Regions from separate parts of the Blautia sp. HCN-20427 genome, predicted to be linked through region 1. Evidence: riboswitches for the same ligand, from Rfam matches in the RefSeq annotation. Region 1 holds a riboswitch; each other region holds the start of a gene.
What was found. A riboswitch is a leader RNA that binds a small molecule or an ion and turns the genes downstream of it on or off. The one in region 1 is predicted to bind thiamine pyrophosphate.
Positions count from the first base shown of each region.

Region 2: it holds a riboswitch for thiamine pyrophosphate, as region 1 does, so the genes downstream of both, thiD (bifunctional hydroxymethylpyrimidine kinase/phosphomethylpyrimidine kinase) here and thiC (phosphomethylpyrimidine synthase ThiC) in region 1, are expected to answer to the same signal.
Region 3: it holds a riboswitch for thiamine pyrophosphate, as region 1 does, so the genes downstream of both, thiS (sulfur carrier protein ThiS) here and thiC (phosphomethylpyrimidine synthase ThiC) in region 1, are expected to answer to the same signal.
Region 4: it holds a riboswitch for thiamine pyrophosphate, as region 1 does, so the genes downstream of both, WKT17_RS00470 (thiamine-binding protein) here and thiC (phosphomethylpyrimidine synthase ThiC) in region 1, are expected to answer to the same signal.

Region 1 is NZ_JBBKBX010000021.1:37,527-41,722, forward strand. It holds gene dnaB (replicative DNA helicase) at 1-1,143, shown strand, start outside; gene thiC (phosphomethylpyrimidine synthase ThiC) at 1,187-2,494, opposite strand; TPP riboswitch at 2,604-2,705, opposite strand; gene WKT17_RS12680 (MerR family transcriptional regulator) at 2,820-3,284, shown strand; gene WKT17_RS12685 (DUF362 domain-containing protein) at 3,375-3,545, opposite strand; gene WKT17_RS12690 (DUF1858 domain-containing protein) at 3,765-3,965, shown strand; gene WKT17_RS12695 (adaptor protein MecA) at 4,021-4,196, opposite strand, start outside.
Region 2 is NZ_JBBKBX010000004.1:24,463-28,658, forward strand. It holds gene fliB (flagellin lysine-N-methylase) at 1-623, opposite strand, end outside; gene thiD (bifunctional hydroxymethylpyrimidine kinase/phosphomethylpyrimidine kinase) at 693-2,162, opposite strand; TPP riboswitch at 2,212-2,318, opposite strand; gene WKT17_RS03245 (arsenate reductase family protein) at 2,329-2,688, opposite strand; gene WKT17_RS03250 (bacteriohemerythrin) at 2,700-3,122, opposite strand; gene WKT17_RS03255 (GNAT family N-acetyltransferase) at 3,182-3,589, opposite strand; gene WKT17_RS03260 (DUF1284 domain-containing protein) at 3,636-4,064, opposite strand; gene WKT17_RS03265 (biotin transporter BioY) at 4,061-4,196, opposite strand, start outside.
Region 3 is NZ_JBBKBX010000002.1:98,112-102,307, reverse strand. It holds gene WKT17_RS01575 (diaminopimelate decarboxylase) at 29-1,306, opposite strand; TPP riboswitch at 1,496-1,600, shown strand; gene thiS (sulfur carrier protein ThiS) at 1,711-1,905, shown strand; gene thiF (thiamine biosynthesis protein ThiF) at 1,905-2,540, shown strand; gene WKT17_RS01560 (thiazole synthase) at 2,577-3,347, shown strand; gene thiH (2-iminoacetate synthase ThiH) at 3,360-4,196, shown strand, end outside.
Region 4 is NZ_JBBKBX010000001.1:91,432-95,627, reverse strand. It holds gene WKT17_RS00480 (glutamine--tRNA ligase/YqeY domain fusion protein) at 1-322, shown strand, start outside; gene pdxR (MocR-like pyridoxine biosynthesis transcription factor PdxR) at 354-1,784, shown strand; TPP riboswitch at 1,817-1,928, shown strand; gene WKT17_RS00470 (thiamine-binding protein) at 2,013-2,309, shown strand; gene WKT17_RS00465 (ABC transporter permease) at 2,278-3,042, shown strand; gene WKT17_RS00460 (ABC transporter substrate-binding protein) at 3,062-4,075, shown strand; gene WKT17_RS00455 (ABC transporter ATP-binding protein) at 4,092-4,196, shown strand, end outside.

The sequences.
Region 1 (4,196 bases):
AAAGCAGTTGACCTTGTAACATTGCAGGAGAGACTGAAAGAAAAGGATTTGCCGCCGGAAATTTCCAGCATGGAATTTGTCCGGGATTTGCTGGCAGCAGTTCCCACCTCAGCCAATGTAAAATACTATGCCGAAATCGTAGCAGAGAAATCCATGCTACGGAAACTGATTAAGACCACAGAGGAAATCAGCAATGCCTGCTATCTGGGCAAAGAGAAGACTCAGGACATTCTGGAAGTGACGGAGAAAAAAATCTTTGACTTGGTGCAGAATAGGGGAAGTGAAGAGTTTGTGCCTATCCGCCAGGTGGTGTTAAACGCCATTGAAAAAATCGAGAAGGCTTCCAGAACCCAGGGCAGCGTTACCGGTATTCCCACAGGTTTTATCGATTTGGATTATAAGATGTCGGGATTTCAGCCTTCGGATTTGATTCTGGTGGCGGCCAGACCTTCTATGGGAAAAACGGCTTTTGTATTGAATATTGCCCAGTATATGGCCTTTCACAGCGATGTGACAACGGCTATATTCAGTCTGGAAATGTCAAAGGAGCAGTTGGTAAACCGTCTCCTGGCTCTGGAATCCAAGGTGGATTCCCAGAATATTCGAACCGGTAATCTGGAAGACGAGGAATGGGCGAAGCTGATTGAAGGCGCCAATATTATCGGAAAATCAAACCTGATTATTGATGATAAACCTGGTATTTCTATCTCGGAACTGCGTTCCAAGTGCAGAAAATATAAGATGGAACACAATCTGGGCATTATCTTTATCGACTACCTGCAGCTGATGACGGGGAGCGGAAGAAGCGAGTCCAGACAGCAGGAAATTTCAGAGATTTCCCGTTCTCTAAAGGCACTGGCAAGAGAACTGCATGTACCGGTGGTGGCTCTTTCCCAGTTGAGCCGTGCAGTAGAGCAGCGTCCCGACCACAGACCCATGCTTTCAGACTTGCGAGAGTCAGGGGCCATTGAGCAGGATGCGGACGTGGTTATGTTTATTTATCGTGATGATTATTATAATAAAGATTCCGAGAACAAAAACATTGCGGAAATCATCATTGCAAAACAGAGAAATGGTCCTATTGGTACCGTAAATCTGGTTTGGATGCCGAATTATACGAAATTTGTGAATATGAAAAAATAAGAGGCAGCCGCTTTCATGCGGCTGCCTCTTGGAATATCCGGTATCACTCGTCATAGATGCTGACAATTTCCCCTTCCAGAATCCGGTTCATATTTTTTACAGCGCAGAAGTTTCCGCACATACTGCAGGTATCTTCTTTTTCCGGTTTGGCCTCTGCCCGGTAGCGTCTGGCTTTTTCCGGGTCCATACTGAGCCGGAACATTTCTTCCCAGTCCAGCCTTTTTCGAGCCGTGCTCATGGCATAATCCCAGTCAGAAGCCCCATGGATTCCTTTGGCAATGTCCGCAGCATGGGCCGCTATTTTAGAAGCGATAATCCCTTCTTTTACGTCCTGTTCGTCCGGCAGACGCAGATGTTCTGCGGGAGTGACATAGCACAGGAAAGATGCACCGTGGGAAGCTGCTACAGCGCCGCCTATGGCAGCTGTAATGTGGTCATATCCCGGTGCAATGTCTGTCACCAGAGGACCCAGTACATAAAAAGGTGCACCCTGACATACGGTCTGCTGGATTTTCATATTGGCTTCAATCTGATTTAAAGGCATGTGCCCCGGCCCCTCGATAATGACCTGTACATTCTTTTCCCAGGCCCGTCGGGTTAACTCGCCCAGTGTCACCAGTTCTTCTATCTGGGAAATGTCCCCGGCATCTGCGATACAGCCGGGACGGCAGGCATCTCCCAAGCTTAAAGTCACATCGTATTTTTGACAGATATCCAGAATCCAGTCATAGTGTTCATAAAACGGATTTTCCAGTCCGGTCATTTCCATCCAGGCAAAGATAATAGAGCCCCCTCTGGAAACAATGTTGGTAAGCCGCTTGTTTTCTTTGAAACGGCAGGCAGTGCTTTTATTGATACCCACATGAATAGTCATAAAGTCCACGCCGTCTTTGGCATGCATTTCTACAATATCCAGCCATTCCTGTGTGGTGATGTCTTTTAATGGTTTATGGTAGTAAACCACAGCGTCATAAATCGGTACAGTTCCAATAATGGCAGGGCACTCCTGAGTCAGCTTCCGGCGGAACTTTCTGGTATCCCCGTAAGAACTTAAATCCATAATGGATTCTGCACCCATTTCCACGGCGCTTTGTACCTTCTGCAATTCCATATCAACGTCTTTCCAGTCCCTTGAAGTTCCCAGATTCACATTGATTTTCGTTTTCAGCATAGAGCCCACGCCGTTGGGATTTAGACATTTGTGCAGTTTGTTGGCCGGAATGACGGCTTTTCCCTCTGCCATGTACTGACGCAGTTCTTCGGGAGAGATACCTTCCTTTTCGGCAACAAGTTCCATTTCCTTTGTGATGATACCCTGCCTTGCGGCATGCATTTGTGTAGTGTAAGTCATAGGTTTTCTCCAATCTTTTATTTTTTAAACCAGAGAATCCGAACCTGCGGCACAGCCATTTTCCACAAAAAAGAAAAAGTCTGTGCCGAAAGGATGCACAGACATATAAAATCAGTATGTGTAAACTCCCTACGTTGGCATAATCCAAATCAGGTAATACAGGTCGAAGCCAAACTTCCTCTCAGCCCATGGGGCTCCCTGGTTATTTTTTATCAGTTTAGCACCGCTTTAAGTAGTTGTCAACAGTTTTTGTCGAACGTATTTTCTTGCAATTTAACAGGGGTTTGTTATAATAATTAGGAGAAACAAAGAAAGGGGTCAGTATATGCAGAAGGCCATTTATTCGGTTTCGGAGGCAGTTCACTTTCTGGGAATTCAATCCCATGTGCTCAGGTACTGGGAAGAAGAACTGTGCCTTCCGATTGGAAGAAACGAAATGGGACACAGATACTACACCCGATGGGATATTCAGGTTTTTCTGAGTATTAGAGAACTAAAGAAAAAAGGGTATGCACTGAAAGAAATAGGAGAACTGACAACCCTTTTTTATAAAAATCAGGCAGAGAAAAAACAACCTGAACATAGAACAGCGACCCTTTCCGTATCAAGGGAATTTATGGAAATTATCAGTAAACTTGTAACGGACAGGCTTCAGGAAAAAAATTCCGGGGAAGAGAGGTATAAAAGACTGGATGAGCGAATCCGCAGCTGCCAGCAGTACAGGCGGGAAGCGGCAGCGGCTGTGGAGAAGGAAGGGCAGAAAAAGAAACGGTTTTTTCAGAAAAAATAAAACGAAGAGGCAGGAATCACGAAAATTCCTGCCTCTTCGTATACGCTTCATGATACAAAACATCATAGATGTTTCTGTATTATGTAAATCTTAGCCTTCTACGATAGCTTCTGTAGGACAAACACCAGCGCATGTTCCGCAGTCAACGCATGTATCAGCGTCGATAACGTATTTGTCATCACCTTCGGAAATAGCTTCCACTGGACATTCACCAGCGCATGTTCCGCAGCTTACACATTCATCTGTAATAACGTATGCCATGATTGTACCCTCCTTATATATTCTGAACCTTGCGATTCAGTTCTTAGGGTTATTCTAATATATTTATTTCTATAATACAAGTCTTAATTTAGAAACATAGCAGGATTTTTTTGTGCATACAGGGGAAAAAAGGGAAGCGTAAAATGGAGAAAAACAGTTGAATATAATGAGAAAAGAGATTATAATAAGATAATAGAAAATTTTAAGGAGGAATTACCCATGAAAGTAACACCAGATATGACAATTGGTGAACTGCTTCGTTTAGATGAAAATATTGTGCCGATTCTTATGAGAGCAGGCATGCACTGCATCGGCTGTCCTTCCGCACAGGGAGAATCACTGGCAGAAGCAGCTATGGTTCACGGAATTGACGGAAATATGTTAGTTGCTCAGATTAACGATTTTCTGGAAAATAAATAAAAATGTGAAAAACCTCCGGGCAGAGATTCTGCTGCGGAGGTTTTTTGCTTGCATCTTAGATTTTTGTCAGCTGTGTCAGTGCATTTTGCGGAATCATGCAACCGCCGTGCTCCTCCAGATAAGCCTGCTTGGCCGGGGAGAAAGAGGTACCGCTTCCATATTCGGAAAGTATGTTGCATACTTTGTTGAAATCTTCCGGCAGGGTTTTCTCCTGACGCAGTATCAGTGAAT
Region 2 (4,196 bases), on a different contig from region 1:
GCTTTCTGCAGTTCTTCCGCAAAATCCACTTCAAAAAGTATGCCTTCTTCCAAAGCATTCTGGAAGAGCTGTGTTATGTGCAGACATAGGAAAACTCGCTTTCTGATACTGTATTTCCGATTTTGAAGGATTTGAAAAAGATACGTTCGCACCTCTTCCAGCTTTCCGAAAAGCAGAAAATCAAAGTCTTCATAATCTTCCTCTATTTCTTCCAAATCGTCCTCTTCTTCCAGAAATTCCACTCTGGATTTGCAGCCCAGAATCATTTCTGCTGCCACAGGACAGGAAAGAGACAGGGACAGCTCCCGCAGGTTTTCAAATTCCTCTGTGTGCCTTGGATACTGCCTGCAGGTTTCGCACAGTGAGGAGGGGCCCAGTTTCCTATAGATATCGCACAAATTCTTTTCATTTAAAAAGCTGCAGCGCTTTTCATACTGCTCAAAGGCTCCCACAGACCAATCAATAGAGTTCAGAAGACGGATACCGAAATCTCCCTTCACCCGACTGTAGGTTTCCAGAGATTCCTCATCTATGAATATCTGCCAGCCTGCACAGCAGGTATCCGGACATTTGTCAGCCGTGCAGACAAAATCCTGATAATAGTGGGGTTTTCTGTAATACATAGTGAAAATGTTCCTTTCTGCTTTTCTCGTAGTATTCTCAAAAAAGAATACCACTGCCCCACCCCTTTTTCAAGTTTCCTTCATGTATTTCTCAAAAATATTTTCCACATTTTCTTTTCTCAACGCATACATATGATTCAGCGGCCCGCTGCCGTTTCCCAGGTTCAACTGTGCCCGCAAGGCTCCGGTAATGTATGCTTTTGCCCTTCTGACGCTCTCCGGCACATCATAACCTTTTGCCAGATTACAGGCTATGGCAGAAGACAGCGTGCAGCCAGTGCCGTGTGTATTGGGATTTTCCACTTTTTCTCCTGGATACCAGATAAATTTTCCTTCAAAATACAACAAATCATCTGCCGTCTCCTTTAAATGTCCGCCCTTTAAGAGCACAGCTCCCTCCATGCCCTCTCCAATGATTTGCGCCGCTTTTTCCATATCTTTTCCTGTATGAATGTTCATTCCTGTCAGAATTTCCGCCTCTAAGAGATTGGGGGTCACCACATCAGCCAGCGGAAACAGTTCTGCCTTTATTGCCTTCTCTGCCTCTTTCTGCATAAGAGTTCCCCCACTGGTAGCTGACATGACCGGATCCGCCACAATATTTTCGGCTTCATATTCCCGCAGTTTTTCTGCAATGGCATGGATAATCTGGCTGTCTGAAACCATACCGATTTTCACAGCATCCGGACAGATATCCTGGAAAATACAGTCCAGCTGCTTTGCCACAAATTCCGGCGGTACGTTCTGAACCCCGTAAACTCCGGTAGTGTTTTGTGCAGTCAGGGCAGTAATGGCTGTCATGGCATACAGACCGTGTGCAGTAATGGTTTTTATATCGGCCTGGATACCTGCTCCGCCGCTGGAATCTGAACCTGCAATGCTCAGAACTTTTTTCATACTCCTTGCCGTCATTTCTTCTGAAAGTTCCCGCAGCCGCCTGCAGGCCTCTTTTATATTTTTCTGTCCGTAAATCCCGGAAACCACAGCAACACCGGAAACGCCGCTGCCTTTTAATTCCATCAGATTACTTTCTTTCACGCCTCCGATAGCTACCACCGGAATGGAAACGGCCCGGCAAATGGCCTGCAGCTCTTCTCTTGCAACAGGCTTTGCGTCCTTCTTGGTAGAAGTTCCAAATACAGCTCCCACGCCCAGATAGTCTGCACCCAGAGCTTCTGCTTTTCTGGCATCCTCCACAGTCCGGCAGGACACACCAATGAGTTTATCCGGCCCCAGTATTTCTCTGGCTTCCAAAAGCCCCATGTCCTTCTGCCCCAGATGAACACCGTCCGCCTGCACCTTCCTGGCAATTTCCACGTTATCATTAATCACAAAGGGAACTTTGTATTTTGCTGCTAACTGCCGGATTTTTACGGCTTCTTTGAAAAATTCTTCTTCTGCTAAATGTTTTTCCCTCAGCTGCAAAAAGGTAACTCCTCCTTCCAGAGATTCTTCCACCTGTTCTTCAAAAGACTTTTCTCCCACCCAGGTTCTGTCTGTCACTGCATAAAGCTGCATATCTTCTTTTTTACATTTCATGTCTTTTCCTTTCTTTCGGAGACGTAAAAACCGGGAAACGTCAGCACGTCTCCCGGTTTTCACATCTCCCTACGCTGGCATTACCCATATCAGGTTAAAGGGTCGAAGTTTGAGCACTTCCTCTCAGCCCGCCTACGGGCTCCCCTGACTGCATATGAAATTGTTTTTATGCATTTTCCAGCTTTTCTGTCCATTCTTTCTCCTTAAAGCCGGGAAGTGCAAAATCTTCGCCCACCAGAATCGGACGCTTCACCAGCATCCCATCTGTGGACAGAAGTTCCAACTGCTCTTCTTCTGTCATGGAAGGCAGTTTGTCTTTTAAATGAAGTTCTTTGTACTTATTCCCGCTGGTATTAAAAAATCTCTTTAAAGGAAGTCCGCTTTTTTCATACCATTCTCTTAATTCTTCCTTGGAAGGTCTGTCCTCCACAATATGGCGCTCTGAAAATTCCGGATTTCTCTCTTTCAGCCATTTTTTTGCTTTCTGGCAGGTGGTACATTTTGGATATTCCACAAATAATAACATAATTTTGATCCTTATAATCTCTCTGCATTCGATGCCATGAATTTGTACTCCGCTACAGAACGGTCAAAGCCTTTGATGTGGTCAAAGAGCCAGTCCACAACATTTTTCTGTACCTGTGCAACAAAAGCTTCTGTAGGACCTTCTTCCTCTTCCAGCATTTCCTGTAATTCTTTTACTGCTTTTTTGAATTCCGCATGTTTTTCCTTATGTTCTTTGATACCCGGATATTCCATTTCTTCCTGCAGTTTCTCCTCTGCACTAAAGTGAAATTCTGTATAGTCCAACAGGTAATCCAGCATTTTTACTGCTTTAATTTTACCCTGTCCGTCTTCACAGCTTTCCAGAAGCTGGTTAATTCTGCCAATCAGTTCTTTATGCTGAGAATCTATCATCTCATTTCCTGTTACTAATGTTTCATCAAATTCTGCTCTCATAGTCTTAAACCTCCTCTGTGATTAGCTATAGTGTACCACATTTTTTCCGGTTTTCCAATCTAAATTTCCTTTTCCAGAATCACTTTCTGACACCGAAGTCCATAATTTCTGTAAAATTCCAATACCGATTGATTGAAATTCCACGCTGTCAGTTCCAGTTTAAAAATATTCCTGCGTCTGGCTTCCGCTTCTGCCTCTATAAGCAGCAGTTTTCCGATACCCCGGTTTCTATATTTTTCGTCCACGCAAATTGCCTCCACATAGGCTCTCTGCCTTTTTCTGGTAATACTGCCTCCTCCGGCTGTATGATACTTTATCTCACACATGCCCACCATTTTTCCGCTTACGCTGGCTGCCAAAAACAGGATTTCCGGGTTAGCCATGTCTTCTGCAAACTGCTCCAATGTATAAAAATGCTGCACATCTTTATAAATATCCGGTCTGGCCTGGCTGTGCAAATCATGCACCTGCTACATAAATCCCGCGATTTCTCTGTAGTCCTCTTTCTCCGCCTTACGAATCTTTGGCTGTTCCTTCGTATCCTCCATATCTCTCCTGCTCCTTCCTCCTGCAAATTTCACCCCACTGGCAATGCCCACAGATTCCCTCCCGTCTGCCTGGCTTCAGAATACTCTTCTCCACCAAATGAAAAAACTCTTCCCAGGAAATGACACAATTTTCTTCCAGTCCACATGCAAGCAGCACCTTTCGGTCATATTCTTCCACTTTATCCTGGCTAATGCAGATATCTTCCCTTAAATTTGGACATTTCTTACATAGAATATCCCCTGTTGTCACAATTTGCAAGATTGGATTCTGCTCCATGCCTGCCAGAACGTTTTCCATATGCGCTGTAAATCCGTCACTATACCCTTTTCCCTCAAAAAAAGCAAGGCACATACCATGATGTGCCCGCAATCTGAGAAGCCTTTCTTCTCTCATCTTCTGATAACGCCTCCCAGTCTCTTTGTCAAAACCATTGCCAACAAAATTTTCAGCAAATCCGGAATAATAAAAGGAATGACACACCAGCCTAATACTGCGCCGATTCCCACTGGACCTGTCTGGCTGGTA
Region 3 (4,196 bases), on a different contig from region 1:
TTGAATTTTAAATTCATTTAATCCAATTCTACTGATTGCAGTCCAGCTTCTTATAAAAATCAAAGCAGTCAAAGGTTGCAAAATAATCCTTCGGTGTCTCTGCCCTGCGGATTAACTGGGTGCTTCCGTCCGTTTTCAGCAGAATTTCCGCAGATTTCAGCTTTCCATTGTAATTATATCCCATGGCAAAGCCGTGGGCACCAGTGTCGTGAATCACCAGCAAATCTCCTTTGTCAATTTTCGGAAGCATTCTGTCCACTGCAAACTTATCATTGTTTTCACACAGGGAACCTGTCACATCGTATTTGTAATTACACGGCTCATGCTCTTTCCCCATAACGGTAATATGGTGATAAGCCCCATACATAGCCGGGCGCATAAGGTTTACCGCACAGGCGTCCACTCCAATATACTCCTTGTGGGTATGTTTCTCGTGAATGGCCTTTGTCACCAGACAGCCGTAAGGCCCCATCATAAAGCGCCCCAGCTCGGTGTAGATAGCCACATCTCCCATGCCTGCCGGAGTGAGCACTTCTTCATAAACTCTGCGCACCCCTTCTCCAATCACACGGATATCGTTAGGTGTTTCTTCCGGTCTGTAGGGAATGCCCACACCGCCGGACAGATTAATGAAGCAGATCTTTGCCCCGGTTTCTTTTTCCAGACGCACCGCCAGTTCAAAGAGGCGCTTTGCCAACATCGGATAGTATTCATTTGTCACTGTGTTGCTGGCCAGGAAAGCATGAATACCAAATTCTTCCACTCCCTTGCTTTTCAGAATCCGGAAAGCCTCAAAAATCTGCGCTTCCGTCATGCCGTACTTGGCCTCTCCCGGATTGTCCATGATTCCGTTGCAAACCTCAAAAACTCCGCCCGGATTATAGCGGCAGCTCATACGCTTCGGCAGTGTACCAATGGCTTCTTCCAGGTACGCAATGTGGGTAATGTCATCTAAATTAATGGTAGCGCCCAGTTCGTTGGCATACTGAAATTCCTCCGCCGGAGTGTCATTAGAGGAAAACATAATGTCCTCTCCCACACAACCCATGGCTTTGGAGAGCATCAGCTCTGTATAAGAAGAACAGTCACAGCCAAAGCCGTACTCTCTTAAAATCTCAATCAGGAAGGGATTTGGTGTTGCCTTTACCGCAAAATATTCTTTAAACCCTTTGTTCCATGCAAAAGCCTCCTTCATGGCCTGCGCATTTTCCCGGATACCTCTTTCATCATATAAATGAAAAGGGGTCGGGTATTCCTTTACAATTTCTTCCAGCTTTTCCTTTGTCACAAATGTCTTTTTTTCCATATATATTCTCCCTTAATGGATTTCTGCTTTTCTGTTTTTATCTGACGAACCTCATTATACGAAAATGTGTCTTGCTTTTCAAGTCATTCCCCTGTCTTTTTTTATTTTTTAACGTATTGACGTATTCCAGTCAAAAATCCACAGAAAACCTTTGCAATTTTACCAGTCCTGTTGTATAATGAACGAAATAAAAACAGACGGGAGCTTGTATGACAGGCTGAGAGGAAGGTATGACCTTCGACCGATAACCTGATTTGGATAATGCCAACGTAGGGACGCCTGAGAACCACATATGTGAAAATATGCAGCGGGAAGTTACCGAACTTGGTAGCTTTCCGCTTTTTGTTTTCCTAAAAACGGATATACAATTCTCCACAAGCCAGGCTCCCAGATGGAGGTGAAAAATGGTAATAATCAACGGAACTTCCCTGCCTATGGACGGCAAAACGCTGTCCGAATATCTGGAAATGTCCAATTACAATCCCCTGCGCATTGCAGTGGAACGCAATGGCCACATTGTTCCCAAAGCAAAATACAATGAAATCACGCTGACAGACGGCGATGTGCTGGAAATTGTCAGCTTTGTAGGAGGCGGCTGATGATACCCACAAAAGAAGAATGGAAAAAGGCCCTGGAAGAACGCCACGGCCAAACCTTGCAGCAAAAATTTGCTTCTGCTTCTGTGGCCGTATGCGGACTGGGGGGACTGGGCTCTAACATTTCCCTCTGTCTTGCAAGAGCCGGAATCGGCAGACTGATTCTCATCGATTTTGACCGGGTGGATATCACCAATCTCCACCGCCAGCAGTACAAGGCCCATCAGATAGGCATGTACAAAACAGAAGCCCTTGCGGAAAATCTCCGGGAAATTGCGCCTTATCTTTCTTTAGAACTGCATACAGAGACCATGACCGAAGAAAATACCCCACAATTGCTGCAAAACGCCCAGATAATCTGTGAAGCCTTTGACCGGGCGGAAAATAAGGCCATGCTGGTCAACCGCGTACTGGAAACCATGCCGGAAAAATTTCTGGTGGCAGCTTCCGGAATGGCCGGAATTTCCAGCGCCAACTCCGTCCGGACCCGCCGGATTACTTCCCGTTTCTATCTCTGCGGAGACGAAAGCAGCGACACAGGCAGCGGGCTGGGGCTTGTCTCCTCCCGGGTCATGTGCTGCGCCGCCCATGAGGCGCACATGGTACTGCGGATTCTGGCAGAACAGACCGAACCCTAAGGTACAACACCAAACATACAGAAAGAAGGTACATTTATGAACAACGATACGCTTATCCTCGGAGGACGCGAATTTCATTCCCGTTTTATTCTCGGCTCCGGGAAATACTCCCTCAAGCTCATTGAAGCAGCCGTAAAGGATGCGGGTGCAGAACTGATCACTCTGGCTGTCCGCCGGGCCAATACCAAAGAAGAAGAAAACATTCTGGATTATATTCCTGAAAACGTTACCCTGCTTCCCAATACCAGCGGCGCCAGAAATGCCGAAGAAGCAGTGCGCATTGCCCGTCTGGCAAGAGAACTGGGCTGCGGAGACTTTGTAAAAATCGAAATTATGCGGGATTCCAAATATCTGCTGCCGGATAACCAGGAAACCATAAAAGCCACGGAAATTCTGGCAAAAGAAGGCTTTCTTGTCATGCCTTACATGTACCCGGACTTGAATACCGCCAGAGACCTGGCTAATGCCGGCGCTGTCTCCATTATGCCTCTGGCTTCTCCCATTGGTTCCAACAAAGGACTGGCCACCAGGGATTTTATCGAAATTCTCATTCAGGAAATAGATTTGCCTGTCATCGTAGACGCCGGTATCGGACGGCCTTCCCAGGCCTGTGAAGCCATGGAAATGGGCGCTGCCGCCATTATGGCAAACACGGCTCTCGCCACAGCCGGAGACCTTCCTCTCATGGCTTCTGCTTTCCGCCAGGCCATTGAAGCCGGACGAAAAGCCTACCTTTCAGGACTTGGCAGAGTTCTTACAAGAGGCGCTTCTGCATCTGACCCGCTCACCGGTTTTCTTCACGATTAGGAGGCGGCAGTCATGGAAAACGAATTTTTAGTGGACTCTCAGTATCTCTCTGAACAGGCGCTGGCAAAGAAACACCGTCTGGAAACAGACCCTTCTTTTCGGAAAAGCCACATGGAATATCTCCCCGGCATGGAGCAAATCCAGTCTGATGTATGCGAAAAAGTCATGAGCCAGGTGGCTTCCTATGATTACACCCACTACACAGCCAAGGATGTCCGGGCAGCCCTGTCCCATCCGGTCTGTTCCCTGGAAGATTTCAAGGCTCTGCTCTCTCCCGCCGCCGAGCCTTTCCTGGAAGAAATGGCCCAGAGAGCGAGACAGGAAACCAGCCGCCATTTCGGCAATACCGTGTATCTGTTTACCCCTCTTTACATTGCCAATTACTGCGAGAATTACTGCGTATACTGTGGTTTTAACTGCTATAACCATATCCACCGCATGAAGCTGACTATGGAGCAGATTGAAAAAGAAATGAAAATCATCGCAGACAGCGGCATGGAGGAAATCCTCATTCTCACAGGTGAAAGCCACTCCAAAAACGATATTTCTTATATCGGGGAAGCCTGTAAACTGGCGCGAAAGTATTTCCGCATGGTTGGGCTGGAAATTTATCCGGTAAACACCGACGAATACCGCTATCTTCACCAATGCGGCGCGGATTATGTCACGGTGTTCCAGGAGACCTATGACAGCGACAAATACGAAACCCTGCATCTCATGGGGCATAAACGCGTGTGGCCTTACCGCTTCGATGCACAGGAACGGGCCTTAAAAGGTGGTATGCGGGGTGTTGCTTTTTCCGCACTTTTAGGACTTTCTGACTTTCGGAAAGACGCCCTGGCCAGCGCC
Region 4 (4,196 bases), on a different contig from region 1:
CGGAAGAAAAGTCAAAGGAACGATTCACTGGATTTGCGCTGAGACAGCCGTAGAGGCGGAGTGCCGTCTGTATGAGAATATCGTAGATGAAGAAAAAGGCGTATACAATAAGGAAGACGGAAGTTTGAACCTGAATCCGAATTCTCTTACGGTAGTCAAAGGCTGTCTGGTAGAGCCGGAACTTGGAAAAGCAGAGGCTTACGACCGGTTCCAGTTTGTGAGAAACGGATTTTTCTGTGCGGACTGCCATGACAGCAAACCGGGAGCGCCGGTATTTAACCGCATTGTGTCTCTGAAGAGTTCTTTTAAACTGAATCAGTAATGATTAAGATGTTATACGAAAAGAGGAGCCTGTGAACGAATTACTAATTCCTCTGGATACAAAAAGCAAAGTGCCGATTTACGAGCAGATTTGTGACTATATCAAAAGGGCTGTGCAGCAGAAGCATTTAATGCCGGGAGAAAAGCTGCCTTCGTCCAGAGCCTTTGCCAGATGTCTGGCTGTGAGCCGAAGCACCGTAGATTTGGCTTATGACCAGCTGGTATCCGAAGGGTATATTGAGTCCATTCCCTGCAAAGGCTACTATATCTGCGAAATAGACAGTCTCTACGTTCCCGGCAGGAAGAGGACAGAAGAGTGGAAAACAGAAAAAGAGAATCCCTCTAAAAGGGCAGCGGGAGAACAGAAAACCTGTGCCTATGATTTTTCTTTAAACGGCATAGCGCCCGGCGGTTTTCCTCACAATATCTGGAAAAAGCTGGCAAGGCAGGTGCTCTCAGAGGATGACGATACCTTGTTTCAGCTGGGAAATCCCTGGGGAGAATATGGATTTCGCAGCGCAGTAGCGGAATATCTGTATCAGGCCAGAGGCATGCGGTGCCGCCCGGAGCAGATTTTAATTGGAGCAGGAAACGATTATCTGCTGATGCTCCTGGGAACCATTCTGGGGAAAAACCGTGTGATTGCCATGGAAGACCATACCTACCTGACTGCATATTACGATTTTCTGCACATTGGGTATGAGGTAAAAGCGGTGAAGCAGGACGAAAGCGGTATGTGTATCTCCTCTTTGAAAGATTCCGGTGCACAGATTGCCTATGTGATGCCCTCTCACCAGTTTCCCGCAGGCACGGTTATGCCCCTGAAACGCCGTATGGCACTTCTGGACTGGGCAGAGGAAGCGGAAAATCGCTACATCATTGAGGATGATTACGACAGCGAGTTCCGTTACCGCGGAAAGCCTATTCCGGCTCTGCAGGGATTTGACAGGGGCGGGCGTGTGATTTATATGGGAACTTTTTCCAAATCCATTGCCCCGTCCATTCGTGTCAGCTATATGGTTTTGCCGGAGTTTCTGGCAGAGCAGTATGCAGAGCGGAAAAGTCCTTTTTCAGTAACCGTGTCCAGAGCAGACCAGAAGATACTGGAGTTATTCTTAAAAGAAGGAGGATATGAGCGGCATTTGAACCGTATGCGGGCTGTCTATAAAAGCAAGCATGACAAAATGGTGAAAGTTCTGCGGGATATGGGGGATATCTGTACTTTTTCGGGAGAATATGCGGGACTTCATCTGGTACTGGAATTCACAAACGGGCTGACAGAAGAGGAGGCAGTTTTGCGGGCAGAAGCGGCCGGTGTTCAGGTCTACGGATACTCGGAATACGGCATAGAAAGCAGCAAGATAAAAAAAGAACCGGAAAGAAAGGTACTTCTGGGCTATGCCTGCATGACCGAAGAAGAAATCGAAAAAGCCATGAGGAAATTGAAAGAGGCCTGGGAATAAGTATTGACAGAAAATTATAAATACAGTAAACTGAACGTTGCAAGGGGAGCTGGAGCAAGTCCGGCTGAGAATAAAACCACATTCGTTTTAGACCCTCATACCTGATTCGGATAATGCCGGCGTAGGAAGCATTTTGTAAAATCTGCAGGTTCAGATACAGACATGAATCCCATCAGGTACTCCCTGGTGGGATTTTTTATACAGAAAGAGAATAAGGAGGAAGGAAACATGAACGCAAGCGTAGCTATCCAGACTTTGCCGGAGGCAAAAGACGACGAGGAATTAATCCGTATTGTAGACGAGGTGATTGCCTATATTAAAAGTACGGGAAATAATTATTATGTAGGCCCTTTTGAGACAACCATTGAGGGAGACTATGACGAACTCATGGACATTGTAAAGGAATGTCAGCATATTGCAGTGAAGGCAGGAGCGCCGTCTGTAGCTGCTTATATTAAGGTCAGCTACAAGCCGGAAGGAGATGTGCTTACCATTGAAAGAAAAGTCTCAAAACACCACCAGTAAAATCTGGACCGTGTCGGCTCTGGCTGTACTGCTGGTGCTTTGGCAGGCGGTTTCCATGGCCGGGCTGATTCCCAACTTTATGCTGCCCTCCCCGGTGGATGTGGGGAAGGCTTTTGTGGGGGATTTCGGGCTTTTAATGGAAAATGCAAAGGTAACGCTTTTGGAGGCGGCTCTGGGACTGGCCTGCGGTATTGCCGTGGGTTTTCTCATGGCGGTAATCATGGAGCGGTTTGAAAAGCTGTACAAAGCCTTTTATCCTTTAATTGTTCTGACCCAGACCATCCCTACGGTGGCCATTGCGCCCCTTTTGGTGCTGTGGTTTGGATATGAAATGCTGCCAAAGGTGATTCTCATTGTGGTGGTGACTTTTTTTCCTATTACCGTAGGACTTTTGGACGGTTTTGGGTCTGCGGATAAAGATATGATCAATCTCATGCGTTCCATGGGGGCAGGAGAGTTTCAGATTTTTCGTTATATTAAGCTGCCGGGAGCCATGAGTCACTTTTTTGCCAGTCTTAGAATTTCCGTGTCGTATTCCGTAGTAGGCGCTGTGATTTCTGAATGGCTGGGAGGCTTCAGCGGTCTTGGGGTTTACATGACACGGGTAAAAAAAGCATTTGCTTATGACAAAATGTTTGCCGTGATTTTTCTCATTTCCATTATCAGCCTGCTTCTTATGAAGCTGGTGGAAATTCTGCAGAAAAAGGCCATGCCCTGGGAAAATGTGAAATAAGACAGAGGAGAAAAGATACATGAAAAAGAAATATTTTGCGACGCTTTTGTGCGCGGCAGTTCTCACAGCTTTTACAGGCTGCGGGGAATCCGGCGATCTGAAAGAAGAGAAGAAAGCAGAAAATAAAACAGAAAATCTGACTTTTGTACTGGACTGGACACCGAATACAAACCATACCGGTCTGTATGTGGCCAAGGAAAAGGGATACTTTGAAGATGAGGGGCTGGAAGTGGAAATCGTACAGCCGCCGGAGGACGGTGCAGACGCCCTGGTGGCGTCGGGAAAAGCCCAGTTGGGTGTTTCCTTTCAGGATACGATGGCACCGGCGGTAGCGGGAGAAGACGCACTTCCCAATACAGCCATAGCTGCTGTTGTACAGCACAACACTTCCGGTATTATTTCCAGAAAAGGGGAGGGCATGGACCGTCCCAAGGGACTGGAAGGGAAAAAGTATGCCACCTGGGACGCTCCCATTGAAAAAGCCATGATGAAAAACGTGGTGGAGGAAGACGGAGGGGATTTCAGTAAAGTGGAACTGATTCCAAGCACAGTGACGGACGAGGTATCCGCACTGAAGACAAAGTCCGTGGACGCTATCTGGGTGTTTTATGCCTGGGCTGGTGTAGCTACAGAAGTGGCAGGTCTGGATACAGACTACTTTGCGTTTAAAGATATCAATCCGGTATTTGACTATTATACACCTGTAATTATAGGAAATAACGAATTTCTGGAAAAAGAGCCGGAAACGGCAAAAGCTTTTTTGAGAGCGTTGAAAAAGGGGTATGAATTTGCCATTGAAGACCCGGATGCGGCAGCAGACATTCTCTGTGAGGCTTCACCGGAACTGGATGTGGAACTGGTAAAAGCCAGCCAGAAATATTTGGCTGACCAGTATAAGGCGGAGGAAGAACGCTGGGGATATATCAGCCCCGAGCGGTGGAACGCTTTTTATAACTGGCTGAATGAAAACGGCCTGTCAGAAACAGAAATACCGGAAAATACAGGATTTTCCAATGAGTATCTTCCGGAATAAGAAAGGCGGCAAAAAAATGGCACAGCTTGAAGTTTCCCATGTGACAAAATCCTTTGACGGCAGGAAGGTTCTGGAGGACGTGTCCATCCGTCTGGGGGAGAAAGAACTGGTGGCTCTTTTA